3 regions of the Paracoccus cavernae genome follow, and region 3 is predicted to be linked to each of the others. Evidence: riboswitches for the same ligand, from Rfam matches in the RefSeq annotation. Region 3 holds a riboswitch; each other region holds the start of a gene.

Region 1 (3,270 bases), on a different contig from region 3:
CGCGCCCAGCTGGTTGGCGTAGCTGAAGCTGTCCTCCAGCAGTTTCATCACCGGAATGACGCCCGAGGACTGGTTCTCGATCCCTTTGATCGGGGCACCTGCCTCGCGGATGTTGGTCAGCATCAAAGCCACGCCGCCGCCGCGCTTGGAAAGCTGCAGGGACGAGTTGATCGAGCGGCCGATCGATTCCATGTTGTCTTCGACGCGCAGCAGGAAGCAGGAAATCAGCTCGCCGCGCGATTTTTTCCCTGCGTTCAGGAAGGTCGGCGTGGCGGGCTGGAAGCGGCCCGACAGGATCTCGTCCATGAAGCGCATCGCCAGCTTTTCGTCGCCGCGCGCCAGCGCCAGGGCGACCATGACGACGCGGTCCTCGTAGCGCTCGAGATAGCGCTGACCGTCACGGGTCTTCAGCGTGTAGCTGGTGTAATATTTGAACGCGCCGAGGAAAGTCGGGAAACGGAATTTCTTCTTGTAGGCGGCGTCCCAGATCTCGCGCATGAAGTTCTTGGAATACTGGTCCAGAACCTGCGCCTCGTAATAGCCTTCCTCGACCAGATAATCGAGCTTCTCGTCCAGCGAATGGAAGAAGACCGTGTTCTGGTTGACATGCTGCAGGAAGAATTGATGCGCCGCCTTGCGGTCGGCGTCGAAACGGATCTTCCCCTCGCTGTCGTAGAGGTTCAGCATCGCGTTCAATGCATGGTAATCAAGTTCGGCCTTCACGCCATTGTCGAGCATTCCATCCCCCGGAATTCAGCAAGCCCCGCTTTGATGCGGATGATATCGGTTTCGGTGCCCGCCAGTTCGAAACGGTAGAGAACTGGCGCGTTGGTTTTTTGTGCGATGACATCGCCCGCAAGGGCGAAGGTCGTGCCGAAGTTGCGGTTGCCCGCGGCGATCACGCCGCGCAGCAGGTCGCGGTTTTCGGCGATATTGAGAAACTTGATCACCTGTTTGGGGACCGCGCCCCGCCCCAGACCATCCGCGAAAGTCGGACAGATCAGGACGAAAGGCTTGTCCGCAACCGGCATCGGATCGGAAGGGCTGACCGGAATACGGGTGCCCCCCATTCCCAATCTCTCGACGAAACGGGCCGTATTGCCCGAGACCGACGAGAAATAGACAAGATCAAGCACGACCCCGCTGCCCGATCAGGACAGACGGCCGATCATGTCGGGACGAAAGCCCGCCCAATGCTCGTCGCCCGCGATCACGACCGGAGCCTGACGGTAGCCAAGGGCCGTCACCTTCTCCATCGCCGCCTCGTCCTGCGTCAGGTCGATGATGTCGTAGGACAGACCTTTCGCATCAAGCGCGCGGGTCGTGGCGGTGCACTGAACGCAAGCAGGCTTCGAGTAAACGGTGATGGTCATATCTTCCTTGTCCCTTGGCATATCGCGACGAGAGACAGGGGAAAATCCGGCGAAGACACTCCTTCGTCAGACGTTTTGAAACCCCCGCGCCCACCGCACGGTTAATTCTATTCCTGTCCTGGCAGGTCCTGACTCACGGATCATCGCTCGGCCGATCCTTCGCGCAGAAACCCGCAGGATCCTTGTGGCTTCGCTCACCGCCTACAGTTGCGGGGGGCAGCGCCGGCTTCTCACCGGCTTTCCCTCTTTTTCTTGCGCCAAACGCGTCTTCGACTCAAGAACCAGAACACAAGCATTAGGCCTCACGGCCGCATTTTTGTCAACATATGGTATGACGACAAGGTAACAGACTGCCCGTGACAATCAAGCCTTTGAAGCGAACCACAGTTTCGGAGTTTCGGGGCTGCGGGACGCCCGCGCCCTGCAACATAAAGAGCTATTCACGCGCGGGACTCAAGCCCTCGCAGCGGCGCATTCCCGCCCCCGTTCGCCCGTCGCGGCCCCGAACGGGACGCTGCGGCATGACAAAAGGGGACCGACGCGGCCCCCTTTTGCATTTTGGAGAATCGGCTTCAAGCCCGATCCATGTAACGCTGGGGCATATCAGCCTTGCGCGACATTTCCGGCACGGCGCGCCCGCTCGTGGAAGACGAATCCGATGAAGTTCAGCAAGACCTGCGCCGCGAGCGTCGTGGTGGTTGCGGAATGGTCGAACTCGGGCGCGACCTCGACCAGGTCGATGCCGACGACCTCGTGGCGACGCGCGAGCGCCTGAAGCATCTCGAGCACCTCATAGTAAAGGAACCCGCCATGCGACGGCGTTCCCGTCCCCGGCGCGATCGAGGGGCAGAAGCCGTCGATATCGAGCGTGACATAGACGCGCGCGCCCTCGGGGATGCGGTTGATCACCTCTTCGGCGCCGAGCTTGCGCGCCTGACGCACCGACAAGATGTCCGATCCCGAGGCCCGCGCCGCCTCGTAGCCGTCACGCGCCGTCGAGGACACGTTGCGGATGCCGACCTGCGTCATCCCGGTGACATAGCCCTTTTCCGAGGCGCGGCGCAGCGGGCTGCCGTGGCCGGTACGCACGCCGTGACGCTCGTCCACGAAATCCAGATGCGCGTCGATCTGGAAAATATGGATGTCGCCATGCCCCTCGAAAGCGTCGATACAGGGGATGTTGATCGAGTGGTCGCCCCCGATCACCACCGGAAAGGCCCCCGCTTCAAGGATCGCCTGCACGCCGGTCTTGATATTGGCGTGGCTTTGGGCGGTGTCGGTGTGGACGATGTCGGCATCGCCGATATCCACGATGCGCACGCTGTCGGGCAGATAGGTGACGTCATCCTCGTGATCGTAGGCCCCCGCATGGCCGAAGCTGAACAGCGTCGAGGCCTCGCGCACCCCGCGCGGCCCGAAGCGCGAGCCGGCGCGGTATTGCGTGCCGAAATCGAAGGGCGCGCCCAGCACGGCGACATCGGCGTCGATCTGGGTCCAATCGGCGACATAGGGGCGTTTGCCGAAGGTGCAGATCCCGACGAAGGGTAGGTTCAGGCGACCCGCTGAATATTTGTCCGTGCTCATTTCATGATGTCCTTTCAACAAGATATTGGGTCACTCTTCCAGCTTCGACCCTGCCCCGCCTGCGCGGGCCATCATGATCGACAAGAAGGTGATGATTGCGGCGCCGGTCAGGAAATAGGCCGGCGCAAGGGCGCTGCCGATGATCCCGCCGACCCATGTTGCGATCAAAGGCGCGGTGCCGCCAAAGAAGGCATTGGCCGAGTTATAGCTGAGCGCGAAGCCCGAAAAACGCACGCGGGTCGGGAAGAGCTCGCACAGGAACGTGGCCAAAGTGCCGCCGTTCATCGCCATCATGACCCCGAACAGCGCAAGG
Region 2 (3,270 bases), on a different contig from region 3:
CAGCTATGGCGAGCTCTCCGAAAGCGTGAACCGTTTCGCCAATGTGCTGCTGAGCCAGGGCGTGATGCGCGGCGACCGCGTGGTGATCTATCTGCCGATGATCCCCGAGGCGGCCTATGCCATGCTCGCTTGTGCGCGGATCGGCGCGGTCCATTCGGTGGTCTTCGCGGGCTTCTCGCCCGATGCCCTCGCCAACCGCATCAACGATTGCGGCGCGAAAGTCGTGATTACCTGCGACACCGCCCCGAGGGGCGGCCGCCGCACGCCCTTGAAGTCGAATGCCGATGCAGCGCTGCTGCATTGCTCGGACCGCGTGCGCTGCCTTGTCGTCAAACATACCGGCGACCAGACCACCTGGGTCCAGGGCCGCGATGTCGATGTGCTGGCCCAGATGAAAGAGGTCGCGCCCGATTGCCCGCCGCGGCCGATGAATGCCGAGGATCCGCTTTTCATCCTGTATACCTCGGGTTCGACCGGCAAGCCCAAGGGCGTCGTCCATAGCAGCGGCGGCTATCTGTGCTATGCGGCGATGACCCATCAGATGGTCTTCGACTACAAGGACGGCGACGTCTATTGGTGCACGGCCGATGTGGGCTGGGTCACCGGCCACAGCTATATCGTCTATGGCCCGCTTGCCAACGGCGGCACGACGCTGATGTTCGAGGGCGTGCCGAACTTCCCCGATCCGGGCCGGTTCTGGGCGGTTTGCGAAAAGCACAAGGTCAACCAGTTCTATACCGCCCCGACCGCGATCCGTTCGCTCATGGGGCAGGGGCCGGAATGGGTCGACAAATACGACCTCACCAGCCTGCGTGTGCTGGGCACGGTCGGCGAGCCGATCAACCCCGAGGCATGGGTCTGGTACGACAAGCACGTCGGCAAAGGCCGCTGCCCGATCGTCGACACCTTCTGGCAGACCGAGACCGGCGGCCATATGATCACCTCGCTTCCGGGCGCGATCGACACCAAGCCCGGTTCGGCGACGCTGCCCTTCTTCGGGGTGAAGCCGGTCGTTCTCGATGCCGCGACTGCTGCCGTACAAGAAGGTAACGGGGTCGAGGGCGTCCTGTGCTTCTCGGACAGCTGGCCCGGCCAGATGCGCACGATCTGGGGCGATCACGAACGCTTCATGGAGACCTATTTCCAGCAATATCCCGGCACCTATTTCACCGGCGACGGCTGCCGCCGCGACGAGGACGGCTATTACTGGATCACCGGCCGCGTCGACGACGTGATCAACGTCTCGGGCCACCGCATGGGCACGGCCGAAGTCGAATCCGCGCTGGTCGCCCATGTGAAGGTCGCCGAGGCCGCTGTGGTCGGCTACCCCCATAGCCTCAAGGGGCAGGGGATCTATGCCTATGTCACGCTGATGAACGGGATCGAGCCCTCGGACGATCTGCGCAAAGAGCTTGAAACATGGGTGCGCACCGAGATCGGTCCGATCGCCAAGCCCGATCTCATCCAGTGGGCACCGGGCCTGCCGAAAACCCGCTCGGGCAAAATCATGCGCCGCATCCTGCGCAAGATCGCCGAGAACGATTTCGGTGCTTTGGGCGATATCTCGACTTTGGCCGATCCTTCGGTGGTCGAGGATCTGATCGAGAACCGCCAGAACCACGGCTGAGGCTTTTTCCAAAGCCTGAATGCATAGAAACCCGCCGCATCCATGCGGCGGGTTTTCTTTTGGCGACCGCTGCCGCGCGCACATCTGACAGGCTGCGGCCTTGACCGGCGGCGGGCAGCGCGGCTAATTGGTGCGGCTACGGTTCCGGAACATCCGGATGAAAAGGGAATGCGGTGAGATCCCGCAACTGCCCCCGCAACTGTAAGCGGCGAGCGACGGCCGACACGCCACTGGGCAACCGGGAAGGCAGGTCTGATGCTTTGACCCGCGAGTCAGGAGACCTGCCGGCGCGATCACCCATTCGGGGTCCGGGGCGGACCTGCGAAGCGGATTGACCGCAGCGGTGACCAACCTCACCCGTCTGCGGCGGTTTTCCGTCCGAAGACATCTTTTCATCCCTTCCGGAGAACGCTCCGGATGACGCAAGGATTCCGCCGTGAAAACCAGATCACGCCATCCCCGCAACCTGACCGGCCTGGCCGCTTTGGCCGCGCTTTCGACCGCTTTTCCGCTGGCTGGCGTCGCGCAGGACGCCGCCTCGCCGGTGCTGCTCGATACCGTGACCATCGACGGCGGCCTCTCGCCCATCGCCACGGATGCTTACGGGCGCGCCTATAGCATCGTCGAAGGCGAAGAGATGCGCAGCCGCGCCACGCCTTCGTTGCGCGCGGCGCTGACCGGACTTCCGGGGGTGTCGGTCAGCGAAACCGGCCTCAGCTTCGGCTCGATCCGGATGCGCGGCGCTCCGGCGAACCACACGCTCGTGCTGGTCGACGGCGTCGAGGCGCGCGGCGGCGGCGAGGCCTTCATCCTCTCGGGCATGGGCATCGGCGAGGTCGAGCGGCTCGAGATCCTGCGCGGCCCGCAATCGGTCTTCTTCGGCTCGCGCGCCTCTGCCGGTGTCGTCAACATCATCACGCGGCGCAGCACCGAACCGGGGACGGGCGGAGAGATCCGCGCCATGGTCGGCGACGGCTATGACGCCTCGGCCTTTGCCTATGCGCGCGGTGCGCAGGGCGGGGTCAGCCTGTCTTACGGCGCGCGCGACGATCACGGCTATGACGCCTCGGGCAAGGGCGGCGAAAAGGACGGCTCGCGCCGCCGCAGCCTGACGCTTTCGGGCGATTGGCAAGCGACCGAGACGCTGCGGTTCGGGCTGACCCAGTCCCAGGCGCGCGAGACCTACGGCTACGACAATTCCGACTACCTCGCGACCGGCGAGGCCGATTACATGCAGGATATCCGTGACCTCAACAGCAAGCGCGACGAACGGATCGGGCAGGTTTTCGCGGAATTCGATACGCTCGACGGCCGCCTGACCCATCGGCTGAGCTACGAGCGCAGCCGTTACGCGCAGGATTTCCCCGGTGATTTTCCCGTTCAGATGCTCGGCGTGACGCGGGCGCTGAAATACCGCGCGAGCCTTTCGCTCGACGGGGTGGAGGTCGAGGCGGCCAATCATCTGCTCAACATCATGGCCGAGCAGATCCGCTGGAGCGAGAGCGCGACCGGCATTGCCGCGCAGGAGAAAAGCACCGATTCCGTCGCGCTGGAATATCGCGGCTTTTACGGCAACGGGCTGGACGTGCAGGCGGGCATCCGGCGCGACAACAACAAGGGTTTTCGCGATTTCACCAGCTGGA
Region 3 (3,270 bases):
CGCTGACCATGGGCGGCGCGATCATCATCGCGGCGGTCTTTGAAAGCGCGGGTGCGCTGATTGCGGGCGGCGATGTCGTCACCACGATCTCGCGCGGCATCGTCGCGCCCGAAAGCATCGGCACGCAGGCGACCTTCATCTGGGCAATGATGGCGGCGCTGCTGTCTTCGGCGCTTTGGGTGAACCTTGCGACCTGGATCGGCGCGCCGGTCTCGACCACGCATTCGGTGGTGGGCGGCGTCATGGGCGCAGGCATCGCGGCTGCCGGTTTCGGCGCGGTGAACTGGGGCAATGTCACCACCATCGCGGCAAGCTGGGTGATCTCGCCCCTGCTTGGCGGCGCGATTGCGGCCGCCTTCCTGTGGTTCATCAAATCCCAGATCGTCTACCGCGACGACAAGATCGCCGCCGCGCGCCTGTGGGTGCCGGTTCTGGTCGGGATCATGGCGGGCACCTTCTCGAGCTATCTCGCTCTCAAGGGCCTGCGCCAGCTGATCGAGGTCACGCTGACGGGCAGCCTGCTGATCGGCCTCGGCATCGGCATCGCGACCTGGCTGATCATGATCCCCGTGATCCGTCGCCAGTCCGAAGGCGCGGAGAACCGCAACAAATCGCTCAAGCCGCTTTTCGGCATCCCGCTCGTCGTCTCGGCCGCGATGCTGAGCTTTGCTCATGGTGCGAACGATGTCGCCAATGCCGTCGGCCCGTTGGCCGCCATCGTCGAGGCGGCCCAATCGGGTGCGGTCACGGAAAACGTCAGCATCCCGCTGTGGGTCATGCTCATCGGGGCCTTCGGGATCTCGTTCGGACTGTTCCTCTTCGGTCCGAAACTGATCCGCATGGTCGGAAGCCAGATCACCAAGCTCAACCCGATGCGCGCCTTCTGCGTCGCGCTTTCGGCGGCGCTGACGGTGATCGTGGCAAGCGGCATGGGCCTGCCGGTCAGCTCGACCCATATCGCGGTCGGCGCGATTTTCGGCGTGGGTTTCTTCCGCGAATGGGATGCCGAGCGCCGCCTGCGCAAGGCCCGCGTCGCCATGCCGGTCGAAGACCAGCTCGGCCCCGAAGAGCGCCGCCGCCGCAAACTGGTGCGCCGCACCCATGTCACGACGATCGCGACCGCCTGGGTCGTGACCCTGCCCGCCGCCGCGGTGCTGTCGGCGATCATCTTCCTCGGGCTGAACGCGATCTCGGGCTGAGAACGCCCACCGCGCAAGATCTTGCTCCGGCCCGCTGCGGCCGGAGTTTTCATTTGTGCCTCCCGAGAGCACCAGAGCAAATGCCCGCCTTCGACGGCATAAGGCTTGCAACCGGACAGCGACCGCCACATAGTCGCTTGGTCAGAGATGTTGCTTGCAACATGGGAACTGGGTTTCGAACCCGACCGCCCCCGCGACTGTGAGCGGAGAATGCAGCGAGAAAGCCACTGGTGCCACGCACTGGGAAGGCCGCGAGCATGATGATCCGCGAGTCAGGAGACCGATCTCTGACGATCAATCAACCTCCGTCGGGTGTGACGGAAAGGAGCTGACATGTCGCGTATGATCGCAACGGCAAATGCCGTAACTTCCGCCGAACAATCGAGCCCGCGGGCCACGATCATTCTGGCCACGGTCCTTGGTTTGGGCCTCGTTTTCCTCTCGGGCATTGCCCAATCCGAAACCTTGCATGATGCGGCCCATGACCTGCGCCATGCGGCCGGCTATCCCTGCCACTAACCGCACATGGATCTGAAATCTTTGTCCAGCGCCTTGATCGCTGGCGCTGCTGCAGGGCTGATTGCCGCCCTGTTGCAGCTGTGGCTTGTCCAGCCGGTGCTTTTGCACGCCGAGCTTTACGAGGGTGGCGAGCGCGTCCATTTCGCAAGCGCCGCGCCCCACCACCACGGCGAGGCAGAGGACGGGGCGCAGCCCCATGACCATGCGGCCGACCACGCTGCGGACCAAACCGCGCCGACAGCAGCCCCCGCGGCTGATGAAGGGGTGTCCGGCGGCATTGACCTCAAGCGCGACGCGCTGACGGTCTTGTTCTCGATCCTGATCTATGCGGGATATGGGCTGCTCGGCCTTGCCGTTCTGCTGATCGCATTGGGTCGCGGCCAAAACCTGCGGCCGCGCGACGGGATGCTTTGGGGCCTTGCGGGCTTTCTCGCGGTGCAATTCCTCCCCGCCTTGGGACTTGCACCCGAGCTGCCGGGCATGTCCGCCGCCGATCTCGGCCAACGCCAGCTCTGGTGGGGTGCGACCGTGCTCGCCTCCGGCCTCGGGCTCTGGCTCATCGCTTTCGGCACAAGCTGGCGGGCATGGGCTCCGGCCATCGCCCTGATCGCGGCCCCCCATGTGATCGGCGCACCGGCGGTCCATGTGTTCGAAGGTCCCGCTCCGCCGGAACTCGCCTCGGAATTCGCGAGCCGCGCCTTGGGCGTGGGCCTCGTGGGCTGGGTCGTTCTCGGGCTGGTCCTTTTCACGCTGGTCCTGCCCAAACGCACCGCCTGAGCCGTGGCGGAAAGCCTCTCGCAACTCAGGCCGGCGCCTCTGACAGGGGCGCTGGCCGATCGTTTGGCGCAATGCGGCTGGAGCTTCGCGACCGGCCCCGCGCTGTCGGCCCTCACGCTGCAAACCCCGCCCTTTCCGGTTGACCGCGATTACCGCGTTCAGGCCTACGAGACGATTTCAAGCCTGCCCGCATCGTGCAATTTCGGCCTGATCCTGCTCAAATGCGGCGCGACCGGCCCCGAGCTCCTCCCGCGCCATCTGCAACTGCCGGAAGGTTTCGCGCTTGCGGGCATTGCCGCCGCGAAACGCGCGAGCCTCGGCCCCCATCCTTTTGCCGAGCATTTCGGCCATGCCTATCGCGCGCAACAGCACGAGTTGCGGGACCTGATCCTGAGCGGCGCCGCACCCGAGAGAGCCGAGTTCCGCAAGGCGCCGCGTCTGATGCTGCGCTGCCTGTTGCGCCAGCTCGCGGCCGATCACGCCCGAACGGTCGCGTGCTTTGCCCCGCTCCATGACCGGCCGCTCGCCCTGCATCTGGGGTGCGGTTAAGGTTCCACTCCCGCCAGCGCGAGCATGCGGTCCAGAGCGAGATGGCTCTCGAGATGGTCGGCCAAAGCATCAAGAACCGCGTCGATTTTGGCGTCATAGGCCAGATCCGAGACCGCACCGAAGCCGCCGAGATAGGCCGCGCGGAAACCGTCATCGGCAAACAACCCGTGAAGATAGCTGCCCTCGACACGGCCATCGCGGGAAACCGCGCCTTCCGGCGAAGACC

The links. A riboswitch is a leader RNA that binds a small molecule or an ion and turns the genes downstream of it on or off. The one in region 3 is predicted to bind cobalamin.
Region 1: another riboswitch for cobalamin. It lies ahead of nrdH (glutaredoxin-like protein NrdH); the one in region 3 lies ahead of ACFFUC_RS04645 (CbtB domain-containing protein).
Region 2: another riboswitch for cobalamin. It lies ahead of ACFFUC_RS09175 (TonB-dependent receptor plug domain-containing protein); the one in region 3 lies ahead of ACFFUC_RS04645 (CbtB domain-containing protein).

What each region holds. Positions count from the first base shown of each region.
Region 1 is NZ_JBHMDZ010000045.1:101,132-104,401, reverse strand. Features, by position in the region: gene nrdE (class 1b ribonucleoside-diphosphate reductase subunit alpha) at 1-738, opposite strand, end outside; gene nrdI (class Ib ribonucleoside-diphosphate reductase assembly flavoprotein NrdI) at 720-1,136, opposite strand; gene nrdH (glutaredoxin-like protein NrdH) at 1,152-1,373, opposite strand; cobalamin riboswitch at 1,477-1,674, opposite strand; gene speB (agmatinase) at 1,977-2,957, opposite strand; gene ACFFUC_RS15055 (MFS transporter) at 2,988-3,270, opposite strand, start outside.
Region 2 is NZ_JBHMDZ010000010.1:38,177-41,446, reverse strand. Features, by position in the region: gene acs (acetate--CoA ligase) at 1-1,627, shown strand, start outside; cobalamin riboswitch at 1,750-1,930, shown strand; gene ACFFUC_RS09175 (TonB-dependent receptor plug domain-containing protein) at 2,064-3,270, shown strand, end outside.
Region 3 is NZ_JBHMDZ010000002.1:207,575-210,844, reverse strand. Features, by position in the region: gene ACFFUC_RS04650 (inorganic phosphate transporter) at 1-1,199, shown strand, start outside; cobalamin riboswitch at 1,328-1,502, shown strand; gene ACFFUC_RS04645 (CbtB domain-containing protein) at 1,533-1,718, shown strand; gene ACFFUC_RS04640 (CbtA family protein) at 1,725-2,495, shown strand; gene ACFFUC_RS04635 (hypothetical protein) at 2,499-3,044, shown strand; gene ACFFUC_RS04630 (cobyric acid synthase) at 3,041-3,270, opposite strand, start outside.